DNA from 3 places in the Micrococcus sp. KRD070 genome. Region 1 is predicted to be linked to each of the others. Evidence: riboswitches for the same ligand, from Rfam matches in the RefSeq annotation. Region 1 holds a riboswitch; each other region holds the start of a gene.
The links. A riboswitch is a leader RNA that binds a small molecule or an ion and turns the genes downstream of it on or off. The one in region 1 is predicted to bind thiamine pyrophosphate.

Region 1 (5,560 bases):
ATGGGCAGGTTGGCGCCCTTGACCACGCGCACCTTGACCGGGGCGCCGCCGGCGGCGACGCGGCGCGCGGCCCACTCCTGCAGGCGCACCATGGCCGCGAGCGCGTCCGGCAGGTAGGCCTGCAGCACGATGCCGGCCTCGTAGTCGCGCAGGCCCGGCTGCTCGAGCAGGGCGGTGAACACGTTGAGCGTGAGGTCGAGGTCGCGGTACTCCTCCATGTCCAGGTTGATGAAGGTGTCCCGGTCCCGGGCGAGCTCGAACAGCGGGGTGAGCCGCTCGGTGATGTCCGCGACGGCCTCGTCGAACGCGTAGGGCGCGTGCGGGGCGGTGGCGGCGGAGACCTTGACGGACACGTAGTCGACGTCGTCGCGGCGGATCAGCGCGGCGATGCCCTCGAGTCGGCGGTCCGCCTCGCCCTGGCCGAGGATCGCCTCGCCCAGCAGGTTGATGTTCAGCCGGGTGTGCTCGTCGCGCAGGGCCGCGATGGCCTTGCCGAGCTGCCGGTCCCGCGCGTCGACGATCAGGTGGGAGACCATGCGCCGCAGCACGCGGCGGGCCGTGGGGACGGCGATGCGCGGCACGAGCGGGGCGGCGCGGCCGCCGACGCCGAGGACGGCGCGCAGGGCCGGGGGCAGGAAGCCGGGGGCGCGGCCGGCGAGCTCCCGCAGCGCCCGGGCGGCGATCGCGGGGTCCTCGGGGCGGACCACGTGGTCCACGAAGCGCACGATGAAGTCGAGGCCGCCCGGCTCCTTCAGGGCGCCCGCCAGCTGGCGGGCCGCGAAGTCGGCCTCATGGTCGCGGGACTCGGCGAGCCAACGCCGCACCTGCGCGACGGCGTCGTCGGCGAGGGCGTGCAGGTCGGCGGGGTCGGGGATCCCGCCGGTCGCGCCGAGGACCCGGTCGAGATCGTCGTGGTCCTGGGCGGAGAACATCGCGGTCATGGCCGCACTCTGCACGTGTGCCGGGTCACAGGTCAAACCGCCGCGGCTTCCTGTCAGACGCCTATGCTCGATGGACATCCCCTCGCCGCGCGCCCGCGCGTCGCCGCCGTCTTCCCAGGAGCCCGTCCGCCATGGCCGCCGCCGACCCCGTCCCCACCGACGCGCGGGAGCGCCGGGACGTCGTCGTGCCCGTGTCCGGACCCGAGGACCCGCCCGAGCGGGCCTGGCTCGTCCTGCCCCACCGCCACCCGGTGCCGACGCTGCTGGGGGAGACGCGGGACGCCGTCGTGGGCCTGGCCGAGACGCTCGCCGCCGTGCTGCCGGTCACCGTGCTCGCCCACCCGCGCGACGCCGGGGCGGCGCGGCTGGTGCCCCCGGAGGTGGACCTGCTGCGCGCGCCCGTGGGCTCACCGCTGCTGGGCCGCACCGGGCCGAGCTTCATCCGCCGCCCCGAGGGCCTGGCCGCCGTCGCCTGGCGCAGCGCCGCGGGACTGACCGGGACCGGGCCGCTCGACGGCGCGGCCGCGACGGCCGTGGCGGAGGCGGCGGGACTGCCGCTGCTCACCCCCCTGCTGTGCGCCCCGCGCGGGGCCTGGGTGAGCGACGGCGAGGGGACGGCCGTGGTGGCCGCGGACCCCGTGCTGGACGGGCGGATCAACGGCGCGTGGACCCCCGGCCAGGTGGCCGCCGAGTTCGCCGCCCTGCTGGGGATCACCCGGGTGCTGTGGGTGCCGCCGGCACCGCGGCCGGACACCGGGCCGTGGGGCGGGCCCGGCCACCTGGCCTCGTGGGTGCGGCTGGGGGGCGACGGCGAGGCCGCCGTGCACTGGCGCGGCGACCGGTTCCACCCCGAGCACCCCTACGCGGCGGCGGCGCTGCGCTTCCTGCAGGGCGCCGACGACGCCGCCGGCCGGCCCCTGCGCGTGCGCACGGTGACCGGGGCGGCGCAGCCCGCCGCGTACGACCCGGCCGAGCGGGGCCCCCGCTCCCTCCTGGACACGCTGCCGCTGGGCGCTGCGGTGCTGCGGCCGGCGTTCGAGGACGCCGCGGGCGAGGAGGCCGCGGCCGCCGCGTGCGCGGCACTGCACCCGGGGCTGCCCCAGCTGTCGTTCCCCGCCCCGCCGCTGCTGCGGCTGGCCGGCGCGCTCAACGACCTGGTGCTGCTCCAGCCCCGCCCGTGACCTCGTCCGTCGCGGGACCGTCGTCGTCCCCGCCGTCCGCCGAGGCGCGGTCCTCATCTCCCCCGTGCGCGTCGGATCGCCAGGCCGCCGGGCGCAGCCGTTCCAGGAGCGAGGACTGACGGCGCTCCATCCCCTTCAGGTCCGAGGCGATGAGCGCGTTGATCCAGCGGGCGTTCGGGTCGGCGTCGATCAGCACGGCCTTGGCCAGCAGCGTGCAGGGCAGCGCGAGGATCGCGCCGAGCGGGCCGAGGACCCAGGCCCAGAAGAGCAGGGAGAGGAAGCTGACGGTGGGGATCACGCCGATCGCGTCGCCGGCCACCTTGGGCTGGATCACGGACTGCAGCACGAAGTTCAGCACCGAGTAGCTGACCACCACCCACAGGAAGTCGGACCAGCCGCCCGCCGCCAGGCCCAGGACGGCCGGCGGCAGCAGGCCGATGATGAAGCCGATGTTCGGGATGTAGTTGGTGAGGAAGCTGAGCACGCCCCACACGAGCGCGAGCGGCACGCCGATCAGCATGAGGGCGATCACGTCCAGCACCGCCACGATCAGGCCGAACACCGTGGTGACCACCCAGTAGCGGCGCACGCCCTGGGCGAACTCGACCAGGGCGTGGCCGAACTCGTGGCGGGCGGTGCTGAGCAGGCGGACGCGGCGTTCGACGTCCATCGAGTCCATCGCCAGGAAGAACATGCCCATGATCACGGTGACGAGCAGACCGAAGACCGCGTAGACGTTCGTGGCGATCTTCGTGATGGCGCTGACGGCCGTCCCGGTCACGGTGCTCATGTCGATCGAGGCCAGCTGCTGGGACACCATGTCCGGGGTCACGCCGCGCTCGTTGAGCCAGTGCGAGACGTCCAGGACGATCTGCTGGAAGCGGTCCGCGTACTTCGGCAGCTCCGCCACCAGCTCGAGGCCGGACCACACCATCATGCCCCCGAACACGGCCATCACCGCGACGACCAGCAGGACGGTGGTGGCGGCCCCGAGCACGGGGTGCAGGCCCCGGCGGATGAGCCAGGCCTGCAGGGGGTAGGCCACGATCACGAGGTTCAGCCCCAGGAAGACGGGCGCCGCTATGGAGGCGATCCCCTGGAAGAACTGCACCACCAGCACCAGGCCCGCGAGCGTCAGGACGATCACCAGCATGCGCGGCCACATGCGGTGGGGGCGGCGGATGTCCCAGTCGGAGGCGGGGCTGGACGAGGCGGGCGGCGGGGTCACCCCCGCGGGCTGTGCGGCGCTCACGCGGGCAGTCTATGCGCGGGCCGGACGGGGTAGGGTCGGGACCAGTCCACATCGACAGGGGAGCGCCCGCGCGGCGCTGAGAGTGCGGTCCGCCGCAGACCCTCGAACCTGCGCCGGTCCGCACCGGCGAAGGAAGTCGAGTCTCCCGGTCGACGTCGTCCCGGGATTCCGGTGGCGGCCTCGTCCCGGCCCCTCTGCCGTCCCAGAGGAGAACCGCCATGTCCCGCACCCCGCACCGCGCCCTCGCCGCCCTCTCAGTGGCCGCCCTCGCCCTCACCGGCTGTTCGGTGTCCGGCTCGTCCGGCGACGGGGCGTCGTCGTCCGCCGCCGGCGCCGGCGGCGAGCCGACGACGGTGACGATCATGACGCACGACTCGTTCAACCTGCCCCAGGAGCTCGTCCAGAAGTTCGAGCAGGAGTCCGGCTACACCCTGAAGACGACGGCCCCCGGCGACGCCGGCAGCGTGGTGAACCAGCTCCTGCTGGCCAAGGACGAGCCCACCGTGGACGGCGTCTACGGCGTGGAGGACCACTCGGCGCACCGCCTCGTCCGCGAGGGCGTCGTCGCCGAATACACCCCGCAGGACCTGCCCGCCTCCGCACAGGACCGGATGGTGGAGGACCGCATGACCCCGGTGGACCAGGGCCAGGTGTGCTTCAACACGGATCCGGCATGGTTCGAGGCCCACGACGTCGAGGCCCCCACCTCGATCGACCAGCTCGACGACCCCGAGTACGCGAAGCTGACGGTCGCCACCTCCCCCGTGGCCTCCTCCCCCGGCCTGGCGCTGCTCGCGGCCACCACGGAGAAGTACGGCGACGACGGCTGGCAGGACTGGTGGCAGGGCCTGATGGAGAACGGCGGCAAGATCGCCGACAGCTGGTCCGACGCCTACAACTCGGACTTCTCCGGCGGCGAGGGCAAGGGCCAGTTCCCGGTGGTGCTCTCCTACTCCTCCTCCCCCGCGTTCGCCCCCGAGACCGAGGTGATCGAGGACTCCTGCACCCCGCAGGTCGAGTACGCCGGCGTGCTCGAGGGCGCGAAGAACCCCGAGGGCGCACAGGCGTTCGTGGACTTCCTGCTCACCGAGGAGGTCCAGTCCGCCCTGCCCGAGTCGATGTACATGTACCCGATCGACGAGTCGGTGCAGCTGCCCGAGGAGTGGGCGCAGAACGCGCCGCTCGTCGAGGACGCCATCACCCCGGACCCCGCCCGCATCGACGAGCGCCGCGAGGACCTGCTGAAGGAGTGGACCGCCCTGGCCGAGGCCTCCCGGCGCTGATGTCCGCGCTCACCGAGGTCGCGGCCCCCGGCACGGACCTGCCGCGCCGGCGGGCCCGCGGCCGGGGGGACGGGCTCGGCCCGTGGTGGCTGGTGGCCGCCGTCCTGCCGGTCGCCTTCCTGCTCGTCTTCTTCGCGTGGCCCGTGGCGGCCATGCTCTGGCGCGGGATCGGCGGCGACGCCGACGCGTTCACCGGCGCCGTGGACCTCACCGCCTTCAGGGAGACCCTCGCCCGCGAGCGCACGTGGCGCATCCTCGGCCAGACGCTCGGGATGGCCGCCGCCGGCACGGTGGTCTCGGTGGCGCTCGGCCTGCCGACCGCGTTCGTGCTGCACCGGCGTCGCGTCCCGGGGCGGGCCGTGCTCCGCGCCCTCGTGCTCGTGCCGTTCGTGCTGCCCACGGTGGTGGTCGGCGTCGCGTTCCGCGCCCTGCTCGCCCCCGGCGGACCGCTGGGCTTCACCGGGCTGGACCAGACGACCACCGCCGTCGTGCTGGCCATGGTCTTCTTCAACGTGTCCGTGGTGGTGCGCCAGGTGGGCGCGCTGTGGAACGCGCTCGACCCGCGCCAGACCGAGGCCGCCCGCACCCTGGGCGCCTCGCCGTGGCGGGCGTTCCGCACCGTGACGCTGCCCCAGCTCGCCCCGGCGATCGCCGCGAGCGCGGCGCTGGTGTTCCTGTTCTGCGCGTCCGCGTTCGGCATCGTCCAGACGCTCGGCCGGCCCGGCTACGGCACGCTCGAGTCGGAGATCTGGGTGCAGACCTCCGTCTACCTGGACCTGCGGACCGCGGCGGTGTTCTCCGTGCTGCAGTTCGCGGTGGTGCTGGCCGCCGTCGTGGTCTCCGGCGTGACGGCGGCGCGCACCCAGCGGGCGCTGCGCCTGCGGGAGACGCCGCCGGCCCGGC
Region 2 (5,560 bases), on a different contig from region 1:
ACGGTGTGCCCGGCCAGGGCGTCGTTGCGGCCGTACTCCGGGCCGGCCTCGACGATCTCGCGGGCCAGGGCACCGGCCGAGGCCGCGTCCAGGGTGACGTTGAGGAAGCCGGGGCCGGCGACGTCGACGGCGGCGATGCCCGGCTTGTCGGTCAGGCGCTCGGCCACGAGCCCGGCGAGGTCGCGCGGGGCCATCCCGGCCTTCTTGCCCAGCTGGAGGGCGACGTTGGTGGCCCAGTCGCCGTGCTCGCGGCTGCGGGGTCGCTCCACCTTCACGCGCGCGGGGGTGATCTCCTCCCGCAGCGCGGCGGGGAGGTCACCGGCATCGACGGCGTCGGTGAGGACAGCGGACAGCAGGGCGGAGAGGTCTTCGGGCTTCACCCGCGCAAGTCTACGGAAGGGCCGCCGCGCCCGTGCGCGTGCGAACGAACCCTGCGAGATGGCCCCCTCCGGCCCGCGGTGGGGGCCATCTCGCAGGGTTCGTCGGGGTGGGGGTCAGGCGGGCCAGGCGGCGAGGCCGCCGGCGAGGGACAGGACGCGCCCGCCGGCGCTCGGGTCGGCCCCGACGACGGCGTCCCGCGCCCGGGCCGACCGGGCTCCGGCGGCGCAGTAGACCACCAGGACGCGGTCCTGCCCGGGCGCGAGGGCCGCCGGCTCCGCGAGGACGGCCTCGAGCGGGACGTGCCGATCGGCCACCGTCGCGGGGGCCTCGACCCGGCGCAGGCGGCGCTCCCAGTCCTCGCGGACGTCGAGCAGGGTGAGGGACGCGGCCCGGGCGGGGTCGGCGAGCAGGGCGGCCAGCGCGGCGGGGGCGATCTCCCCGCCCGCGGCGCCGCACGCCTCCGCCGAGCCGGGGGCGCCGGCGTCGTCCGGGCGGGGGGCCTGGTCCGCGTGGGCGGACAGGTCCGTCACGGGGGTCCGCTCGGGGTCGGGCACGAGCCGCAGCTCACGGAAGCGCATCGTCAGGGCGTCCACGGAGAGCAGCCGCCCGACCAGGGGCTCACCCACCCCGGAGAGCAGCTTGATCGCCTCGGCCGCCATGAGGGAGCCGATGATCCCGGGCAGCACCCCGAGCACCCCGGCCTGCGCGCACGAGGGCACCTCGCCGGGTTCGGGCCGCTCCGGGAACACGTCCCGGTACAGCGGCCCGCCCGGGGCGAACACGCTCACCTGCCCCGCGAACCGCAGGATCGCGCCCCACACCACGGGCACGCCCGCGATCTCGCAGGCATCGGCAACGAGGTAGCGGGTCGCGTAGTTGTCCGTGCCGTCGAGCACGAGGTCCACGGCGCCGACCCGTTCGAGCGCGTTGGCCGCGGTCAGGCGTTCGCGGTGCTCGACCACGCGCACCTCGGGGTGCAGGCCGCGCATCGTCGCGGCGGCGGAGGCGGTCTTGGGACGGCCGAGGTCCGCCTCGGCGTGGATCACCTGGCGGTGCAGGTTGGAACGGTCCACCACGTCGTCGTCGATCACGTGGACCTCCCCCACGCCCGCGGCGGCGAGGTAGGTCAGCACGGGCGCCCCGAGGCCGCCGGCGCCGACCACGAGGACGCGGGAGCGCAGCAGCGCCAGCTGGGCCTCGGGGCCGAAGCCGTCCAGGCTCAGGTGGCGGGCGAAGCGCTCGAGCTGGGTGTCGGACAGCGCGGTGAGGTCGCGGGGCTCGCGGGCGGCGGGGTCCAGGGCGGCGGTCACCGCTCGTCCTCCTCGGCCGTGACCCGCCCGGCCATCGGCGAGGAGGCCAGGGCGTGCTCGCGGCGCGGGATGCGCCCGGCACGGCGGGCGTGGAAGCCCGCCTCGAGCGCGAGCCGGCACGCGTGGGCCATGCGGGCGGGCTCGGCGGCGCGCGTGATCGCCGAGGCGGCGAGCACGGCGTCGCAGCCGGCCTCCATCGCCAGGGCGACGTCCGAGGCGGTGCCCACGCCGGCGTCGAGCACGATCGGCACGGAGGCGCGGGAGACGATCAGCTCCAGGTGTGCGCGGTTGAGGATGCCCAGCCCCGAGCCGATCGGCGAGCCCAGCGGCATGACGGCGGCGGCGCCGGCCTGCTCGAGGCGCAGCGCCATGGCGGGGTCGTCCGAGGTGTAGGCCAGGACGGTGAAGCCGTCGGCGGCGAGCCGCTCGGTGGCCTCGAGGGTCTCGACGACGTCGGGCAGCAGGGTGCGCTCATCGGCGATGACCTCGACCTTCACGAGGTCGGTCTCGAGCGCCTCCCGGCCGAGCCGGGCGGTGAGCACGGCGTCCCGGGCGGTGTAGCAGCCGGCGGTGTTGGGCAGCACGTCGATGCCGAGGCGGTCCAGCAGCGCGACCAGGCCGTCACGGGTGTCCGCGGACCAGCGGCGCAGCGCCACGGTGGTGAGCGTGGTGCCGGAGGCGACGAGGGCGCCCTCGAGGGCGGTCAGGTCGGTGATGCCGCCCGTGCCCATGATGAGCCGGGAGGCCAGGTCGTAGCCGCCGATCCGCAGCGGCGGGATCGCGGGGGCGGAATGTCTGTCTGATTATTTTTTTTTTTTTTAGATGTGTATAAGAGCCAGGCACCGCGGTGACGACGTCGACCTCGTCCCCGGCGGCCAGCTCCCGGGTGGCCCAGGCCGACCGGGGCACGACCTCGCCGCCGACCGCCACGGCCACGCCGAGCCGCCGCCCATCCGCGGCGGCGCCGTCCTCGCCGATCGCGCGCCCGGTGACGTGCGCGACGACGTCGCGGACGGTGGCCACGGCCAGCTCGGCGGGCTCTCCGTTGAGGGTCAGGGGGAGGGTGCTCATGCGATCTCCTTCAGGCGGGCGTGCAGCAGCTCGAGGATCCGCCCGGCCGCCCAGGGGGCGAGCAGGATCCCGTGACGGTGGAAGCCGGTGGCGACGACGGCGCCCGGAGCCTCGGGCACGGCGAGCACGCGCGGGGCGTCGTCGGGGGTGCCGGGGCGGGCGGCGGTGGTGATCTCGACCAGCTCGCACTCGCGGACGGCGGGCAGGATCGCGGCGGCGTCGGCGAGCAGGTCCAGCACGGCCCCGGCGGAGGTGCCGGCCAGGCCGTCCTCGCGGGCCGAGGCGCCGACCACGAGGGTGCCGTCCGCGCGGGGCACGAGGTAGACCTGGCGCCCGTGGACGAGGCCGCGGACGGTGCGGGTGATCAGGTGCGACTCCCCCGGCAGCAGCTGCTCGGGGCGCACCCGCAGACGCAGCACGTCGCCGTGGACGGGGCGCAGCGGGACCTCGACGGCGGTGGCCGCGCCGCCGATCCCGCGGTGGCCCAGGCCCGCGGCGAGGACCGCGCCGTCGGCGGTGAGGACGCCCCCGTCGGCCAGCGTGAGGCGCACCCCCTCGCCCTCCGGGCCGGCGGCGGTGACGCGTCCGGCCACGAACCGGGCGGCGGGTCCGGCGCCGACCGGGAGCGGGCCGCCGTCGGGTCCGGTCTCGGCGCGCAGGGCGGCGACGCAGGCGGCGGCGAGCCGTCGCGGGTCCACCTGATGGTCGTCCGGGGCGTCGAAGCCGGCGGCCAGGCCCGGGGCCAGGGCGGGCTCGGCGCGGCGCAGCGCGCGGACGGAGACGGGCTCGACCCGGCGACCGAGGATCGAGGCGTGCTCGAGCACGTGGTCCCAGGCGCGGGCGTCCGAGGGGTCCGCGGCCACGATCCAGGCGCCCTGTGCGAGGAAGCCCGTCTCCACATCGGTGAAGGCGGCGAGCAGGTCCACGAGGGCCGGGTAGGCCTCCCAGCCGGCCTGCAGCAGCGGGGCGAGGTCGTCCTGGCTGAACTGGGTCTCGGCGAGCGGCGCGAGCATCCCCGCCGCGGCGTGGGTGGCCCCGGCCACGGCGTGCGGGCGCCCGGCGGCGTCCAGCTCGGGGGCGATCAGGGTGACGGCGTGGCCTGCGGCACGCAGACGCACGGCGGCGGTGAGGCCGATGATCCCGGCCCCGACGACGGCCACGTGCACGGACCGGTCCTCCTCACGGCGGCATGACCCGCATCGAGTGGTGATGGTCGGCCGCGCCGGCGCGGTGCGCCCCTGCGGCCCTCTCAGCCCGGCGTGTGCGGCCCGGGCTCCCATGGAACAGCGGCCAGTCTGCCACAGTGGGCGCATGCACTCCCCCGATCCGCTCCTGATGACCGCGGCCGGCCGCGACGACGGCGGCACCGGCCCCGGCGCGCGCCGCCGCGCCCGCCTCGCCGCCTCCCGGCTGTACGTCTGCACCGACCTGCAGCGGTTCCTGCGCCCGGACGGCACGCTCGACACGGCCGCGTTCGCCGACTTCTGCGCGGCGGCGTTCCGCGGCGGAGTAGACGTGATCCAGGTGCGGGACAAGGCCGTGGACGTGGCGGTCGAGCTGGCCGCGTTCGCCACGCTCGTCCCGCTGGCCCGGGAGCACGGGGCGCTCTCGGCCGCCAACGACCGCGCCGACGTCGCCGCCCTGGCCGGGGTGGACGTGTTCCACACGGGCCAGACCGACCTGACCACCGCGCAGTGCCGCGCCCTGCTGGGCCCGGACGTGGTGCTCGGCCGCTCGTGCCACACCGAGGCGCAGGTGCGCGGCGCCCGCGCGGAGGACGGCCTGGACTACTTCTGCACGGGGCCGGTGTGGGCGACGCCCACGAAGCCGGGCCGGGCCGCCGTCGGACTGGAACTGCCGACCCTCGCCGCACGCCTGGACGCGGAGGACCCGGCGGGGGCGCGGCCGTGGTTCGCCATCGGCGGCGTCGACGCGGACCGGCTGCCCGAGGTCCGCGCGGCCGGGGCGGAACGGATCGTGGTGGTCCGCGCCGTGACGCAGGCCGAGGACCCCGAGGCCGCGGCCCGGACCCTGCGCGCGGGCCTGCCCGGCTGACGCGCCCCGCGGGGAGGTCACGGACGGGCCGTCCTGATGGTGTAGAGTCGACGAGTCCGCAACGCGCTCGACGCGTCGCGACCCCCGCCTCCGTAGCTCAGGGGATAGAGCGTCTGCCTCCGGAGCAGAAGGCCGCAGGTTCGAATCCTGCCGGGGGCACGAGCGAACAGAGCCGGACCCCCGTGGCGACACGGTGGTCCGGCTCTTCTGCGTTCTGCGGACCCGGACGCTCGAGCGGAGCGGGAGGTCCGGGTCACCGGCATTCGAGGCGGGAAATCGACCTCATAGGACGTCCCGAGGTGCGTATTCGCCGGATTTCCCGCCTCGAACGTGTCGAAGCCCGGAGGTCCCGCCCTCAGCCCCGCTGCGCATGACCGTGGTCGACGGGCCCGTGCCACGTCGGCCGCGAGGCGTCCCCGACCGCGAGCGCCTCCCCCGCCCGCATCGCGTCGGCCAGCCACGGCTTGGCCCGCTCGAGTGCGTCGTCCCAGCTCAGGCCCGCCCCGGCCAGCGTGGCCAGGGCCGAGGAGAGGGTGCAGCCGGTGCCGTGCGAGGCGCGGGTCGTCACGCGCGGGCCGCGCACCTCGTGCACGGCCCCGCCCACGCGCACGACGGCGTCCGGCACCTCCGCCGCTGCGGCCTCGGGCGCCTCGGTCTCGTCCAGGTGCCCGCCCTTGAGCAGCACCGTCACCCCGTGCTCGGCGGCCAGGCCCCGCGCCGCGTCGAGGGCGGCGTCCCAGTCC
Region 3 (5,560 bases), on a different contig from region 1:
ACGGGGACATCCCCGGCGGGGCCGCGGTAGGAGCGGTGTACGTCGTGCACGGTGAGCAGGGACATCACACGGTCCTTTCGACGAGTGCCGCCGTGCGGACGGCCCGGTGCAGCTGGCGGAGGGGATGACGGGTGCACGCAGCGGCGATCGCCAAGACGACCGCCAGCCCGACCACGACGACGGCAGGCGCCGGACGCAGTCCGCCCGCTTCCGAGGCGATGCCGAGGCCGAGCAACGATCCGAGCACGGCCGGAATGCCCCATACCGCGGCCACGGATGTGGCGATCCGGAGCCGGATCAGTCGTCTGGGCGCCCCGACCGTCAGGTGCGCCAGCCACGTGGGCGTGAGTCGACGGGTCATGGTCGTCAGGAGGCTCACCACCGTCACGACGGCGCTGGCAAGCCCGGCGGTGTAGGCGGTGACCATGAGCGCGGCACCGCGGGCTTCTCGGGCGATCGGAGACCTGGTCGAGGCGATCGGGGCCAACTCGGCGACCACGCCCGTCTCGTCCTCGAGGACGTCGAGTGCCGCTCTCACCTCGGAGGCCGCGTCCTGGCGTGCCACGACGGAACCGAAGACCGCCGCGAGCTGGACCGGTTCGATCAGGCCGGCCATGGTCGTCGTGCTGGTGACGATGACGGGCGACTCACCCAGGGGCCAGAGGGATCCGTCGGCCCGCGGCGCGGCCGCGTCCCCGGGGAGTGGGCCGGCATAGCTGTGGGGTGTGGACCCCACGTACACGGTGCCGCCCGGTGCCCCGGAGGTGATCGCGGCGGGAGCGAAGTACACACCCGCGGCGGGACTGACGGCAGCAGCGGCGCCGAACTCCCGGGCCAGACCAGGCGTGGCGATGACCGCCCCCTGCAGCCGGGGGTCCTCGATTCCGATGGCGTCCGTCACGAGGAAGGCACGGGGGTCGACTCCGTCGACATGGGCGGCGAACGCCCGGGAGACGGTGTCGACGGCGCGGGGGTGGAGGTCGGTCGTGACGGCGGGGTCCAGGATCCTGGCTGCCACCAGGCCCGACGACTCGGCGTCCTCGAGCACCTCGAGCGCCGTGGTCACCCCGCCGGCGACGCCCAGGGCCAGTCCGAACACGACCGACGCCACGGTCGTGTGCAGCAGGGACAGGAACAGCAGTCCGGGCGTGTCGAACAGGTCGCGGAGGCCGTCCGCAACGGCCCGCATGGCTGCCGTCATGCGTGTGCCCTTCGGACCCAGAGGGTGGACAGGGTCGTGCCGAGGATGAGGATGGCGTCCACGACGAGCACGGCGGACCAGAGGAGAGCGGTGTCACCGGTGAGACCGATCTCCGCGTCCCACCGGGGCCATGCCACGAGCCAGACTCCGCCGGCACTCGCGGCGGCGGTCGTCCAGGCGACCATGGCGGGCCCCACACCGAGCCGGGCCGCTCGCAGTGGGGAGGCACCGACGAGGCGGTGCGAGGTAACGGCAGGGAGCAGTCGACTGCGCAGGGTCGTGCGCCAGACGACCTGTGCGCCCAGCAGGGCGAAGCCGGCGAGCACGGCGAGCAGGGGCACATGGACACTGCGTCGCATCGCTGCCTCCCACGGCGGCGGGAGCGGGACGACGTCGATGACGACACCGGCCCGCCGCAGCGATTGGACGAGCTCGCCGAGCTGGGCCGGTGAGCCGCCGATCACGCCGGCAAGGGACGAACTGTCGGTGGAGAGGAACGGGACCAGGAGGTCTGCTTCGGTGGCGCGATCCGGCGCGGAGGAGAGGTCTCGGACGACGACCCGATCGACGTCCGGCCAGCTCAGCTCGCCCGCAGCGGCACGTGCGGCGAAGGGGGAGGTGCTGGGGACGATCGCGGTCGGGGCGACGCCATCCGGGAGCACGTCCAGGGCAGGTCGGCCGGCGAGGGCCGTCACGTGGGGGCTCGTGGACGTGGCCGCAGAACCGGAGTCCGGTCCCGTCAGCGACGTCCGGATCATGGGCCAGGCCTCGCCAGCGGGGAATGCCGAGATCTCGTACACCGTGCCGTCCATGCGCCAGCGGTCCTCCTTCTCCACCCCGACGTAGGACGCGAGGAGCGCTGCTGTTCCGAGCGCGATCAGGAGAAGGAGGAATCTCGAGACGAGCATCCGGGTCATCACGGCTGGCCCGAGGAAAGCTGAGCGGCTGGATGATGCCTCACCTGGGAAGTGCCCCTGGGGTGCGGACCGGCGGGGTCATGTCGACTTTCACGTCATATTCCCTCCACGCAATTCCTGTGGGCGAATGGGACACGCATCACAGGGGCCTGCCGGAATAGTGAGCCCAGTGTGGGTGTGAGTCAAGAGGCATCACCACTCGATCGACCACCGAGCGCACTGCCCCGTCCGTGGGGCCGCGCCTTCGCCGTCCCGGAGGGCCTTGTCCTGGCGATCGCGTCATGACCTGGTGGCGGTCCTCAGGTCATGACGCGATCGTCAGGTGGCGCAGGGGCGGGCCATCCCGCCCCACCTCACCCCGCGTCCCGGCCTCAGGCGTCCGAGGCGGTGCGGATCGTCGGCTCGGGCAGGTACACGGACCCGCCGGCGGCCCGGAACTCCGCGGACTTCGCGGCCATGCCGGCCTCGGCGATCCGCGCCTGCTCGGACGCGCCGCCGAACTCGCTGCGGATGTCCTGGCTGATGCGCATGGAGCAGAACTTCGGCCCGCACATCGAGCAGAAGTGGGCGGTCTTGGCGGGCTCGGCCGGCAGCGTCTCGTCGTGGTACTCCTCGGCGAGCTGCGGGTCCAGGCCGAGGCCGAACTGGTCGCGCCAGCGGAACTCGAAGCGCGCCTTGGACAGCGCGTCGTCGCGGTCGCGGGCGCCGGGGTGGCCCTTGGCGACGTCGGCGGCGTGCGCGGCGATCTTGTAGGTGATCACACCCGTCTTCACGTCGTCCCGGTCCGGCAGGCCCAGGTGCTCCTTGGGCGTGACGTAGCAGAGCATCGCGGTGCCGTAGCGGGCGATCTCGGTGGCGCCGATGGCCGAGGTGATGTGGTCGTACGCCGGGGCGATGTCCGTGACGAGGGGGCCGAGCGTGTAGAACGGGGCGCCCTTGCACAGCTCCTGCTGGCGCTCCACGTTCTCCCGCACCAGGTGCAGCGGGATGTGGCCGGGGCCCTCCACCATGACCTGGACGTCGTACGCCCACGCCCGCTCCGTCAGCTCGGCGAGCGTGTCGAGCTCGGCGAACTGGGCGGCGTCGTTGGCGTCCGCCACGGAGCCCGGCCGCAGGCCGTCGCCCAGGGAGAACGCGACGTCGTAGCGCGCGAAGATCTCGCAGAGCTCGTCGTAGTTCTCGTAGAGGAAGTTCTCCTTGTGGTGGCCCAGGCACCAGCCGGCCATGATCGAGCCGCCGCGGGAGACGATGCCGGTCACGCGGTCCGCGGACAGCGGCACGTGGCGCAGCAGCACGCCGGCGTGCACGGTCATGTAGTCCACGCCCTGCTCGCACTGCTCGATCACGGTGTCGCGGAAGATCTCCCAGGTCAGGGCCTGGTGGTCGCCGCCGACCTTCTCGAGGGCCTGGTAGATCGGCACGGTGCCGATCGGCACGGGGGAGTTGCGCAGGATCCACTCGCGGGTGGTGTGGATGTCGTCGCCCGTGGACAGGTCCATCACGGTGTCCGCGCCCCAGCGGGTGGCCCACTGCAGCTTCGAGACCTCCTCGGCGATCGACGACGTCACCGCCGAGTTGCCGATGTTCGCGTTGACCTTCACGGCGAACGCCTTGCCGATGATCATCGGCTCCGACTCGGGGTGGTTCACGTTCGCCGGGATGATGGCGCGGCCGGCCGCGACCTCGGAGCGCACCAGCTCCACGTCCACGCCCTCGCGCAGGGCGACGTAGCGCATCTCCGGGGTGATCTCGCCGCGCCGGGCGTAGTGCATCTGGGTGACGCGCGCGCCCTCCTTGGCGCGCAGCGGGGGGCGGCGCTCGCCGGCCCACTCCTGTGAAGCGGCGCCGCGGCGCACGGCCGAGCGGCCGTCGTCGAGCAGGTCGCGCTCGCGGCCCTCGTACTCCTCGACGTCAGCGCGGGCGCGGATCCACTCGGCGCGCTGGGCGGGCAGGCCGCGCTCGGGCACGGAGCCCGGGCCCATGGTGCGGTAGACGGTCAGGGGCGGGTTGGGCGTGCCGTCGGGGGAGTCGTCCTGGTGGACCTCGGTGACGGGCACGCGGATGCCGTGCTCGGCATCCTCGAGCCAGCCCAGACGGTGCGTGGGGTAGTTCTCCTCGGCGACGACCTCGGCCGTCGACTCGGCTGCGGGCAGGGGGGTGCGCTCGGAAACGGACATGGCCGCGGCTCCTTCTTCCTTCGCCGGAATGACCCGGACAGGTTCAGACGGTCTCCGGGCGGCGTCAGCCCGGTCTCAGCCCCGTGCCGTGGGGCTCCCGTGGGATGCGAGCGACCCTAGCACGTCCCCCGCGGGGTCTCACCGCCGCCGTCCGGCCATGCGGCCGGGCGCTCAGGCGCGCGCCGCGCGGGCCGCCCGGCGGCGCACCGTGGAGCGCTCGACGATCCACGTCACGACCAGCATCACGATGATGACGAGGCCGGCGTAGCCGAGGACGGGGTAGACGGTGCCCACGAGGTCGGAGAAGCCGACGCTCGAGAGCAGGGTGGCGGCCAGGGCCGTGACGACGGCGATGACCCAGCCCGGCACGCGGCGCATCGAGGACAGCAGGGCGATGCGCTCCACCCCGCCGTACAGGCACGAGACCGCCGTCGTGAACTGCGCCAGCAGCAGGACGACCGTGTACAGCAGGGCGGCCCAGCCGCCGATCATCGCGGCCAGCTCGACCATGGGCAGCTCGGCGCGGCCGATCAGCTGGGCGTGGGCGGTCATCGCGGCCATCACCGCGCCGGCCATCACCACGAGGCCCAGGGCCCCGAGCCCGGCCCCGGCGACGAGGGAGCGGCCCGACGAGGAGCTCTCCTCGCCGATCGGGGCGAGCACCGCGTAGGCCAGCTGGATGTTGAAGGCCACGTACAGCACGCCCGAGAGCCACCACTGGTTGATCAGCGGGGACGAGGTCACGAGCGCGGCGACGTCGTCCACCGCGGCCCCCGGGTTCGCCAACCCCCACACCGCGACGCCGACGGCGACCACGATGATCAGGGGGACCACCACGGCCTGGACGCGCACGAGGCCCGTGATGCCGGCCAGCACCGAGACCACGCAGACGGTGGCCATCACCAGCGAGCCCACGAGCGAGGGCAGCCCGAACGCGGTGTGCACCGCCGCCCCGGCCCCGGCCAGCATGATCACCAGCGTCCCCAGCAGGGACGTGGTGATGGACAGGTCCGCGAACCAGGTGGGCACGCGCGACGTCGTGGGGTTCACGATCCGGTGGATGTCCGTGGTCCGCAGCTTCTGCGCCAGCCGCAGCACGATCACCGCGAGCAGGAAGAACAGCGCGCCGGCGATCACGAGCGCCCCCGTGCCGCCCCAGAGGCCGAAGCTCACGAAGTACTGCAGGATCTCGTTGCCCGAGGCGTACCCGGCGCCGATGGTGGTGCCGATGAACGTGGCGGCGATCCCGAGCGGGGAGGTCGGCC

Region 2: linked by a shared signal. The riboswitch ahead of J1M38_RS08650 (FAD-dependent oxidoreductase) and the one ahead of J1M38_RS10675 (thiamine ABC transporter substrate binding subunit) in region 1 are both predicted to bind thiamine pyrophosphate.
Region 3: linked by a shared signal. The riboswitch ahead of thiC (phosphomethylpyrimidine synthase ThiC) and the one ahead of J1M38_RS10675 (thiamine ABC transporter substrate binding subunit) in region 1 are both predicted to bind thiamine pyrophosphate.

Annotation. Positions count from the first base shown of each region.
Region 1 is NZ_JABFNH010000024.1:225,010-230,569, reverse strand. It holds gene J1M38_RS10690 (bifunctional proline dehydrogenase/L-glutamate gamma-semialdehyde dehydrogenase) at 1-941, opposite strand, end outside; gene J1M38_RS10685 (agmatine deiminase family protein) at 1,073-2,122, shown strand; gene J1M38_RS10680 (AI-2E family transporter) at 2,088-3,374, opposite strand; TPP riboswitch at 3,421-3,526, shown strand; gene J1M38_RS10675 (thiamine ABC transporter substrate binding subunit) at 3,593-4,657, shown strand; gene J1M38_RS10670 (iron ABC transporter permease) at 4,657-5,560, shown strand, end outside.
Region 2 is NZ_JABFNH010000022.1:208,235-213,794, forward strand. It holds gene argS (arginine--tRNA ligase) at 1-380, opposite strand, end outside; gene moeB (molybdopterin-synthase adenylyltransferase MoeB) at 495-1,691, opposite strand; gene J1M38_RS08640 (thiazole synthase) at 1,688-2,470, opposite strand; partial or broken gene thiS (sulfur carrier protein ThiS) at 2,532-2,762, opposite strand; gene J1M38_RS08650 (FAD-dependent oxidoreductase) at 2,759-3,928, opposite strand; TPP riboswitch at 3,922-4,052, opposite strand; gene thiE (thiamine phosphate synthase) at 4,074-4,817, shown strand; tRNA gene J1M38_RS08660 (tRNA-Arg) at 4,904-4,976, shown strand; gene thiD (bifunctional hydroxymethylpyrimidine kinase/phosphomethylpyrimidine kinase) at 5,173-5,560, opposite strand, start outside.
Region 3 is NZ_JABFNH010000022.1:214,399-219,958, reverse strand. It holds gene J1M38_RS08690 (ABC transporter ATP-binding protein) at 1-65, opposite strand, end outside; gene J1M38_RS08685 (hypothetical protein) at 65-1,201, opposite strand; gene J1M38_RS08680 (hypothetical protein) at 1,198-2,109, opposite strand; gene thiC (phosphomethylpyrimidine synthase ThiC) at 2,490-4,295, opposite strand; TPP riboswitch at 4,292-4,406, opposite strand; gene J1M38_RS08670 (membrane protein) at 4,467-5,560, opposite strand, start outside.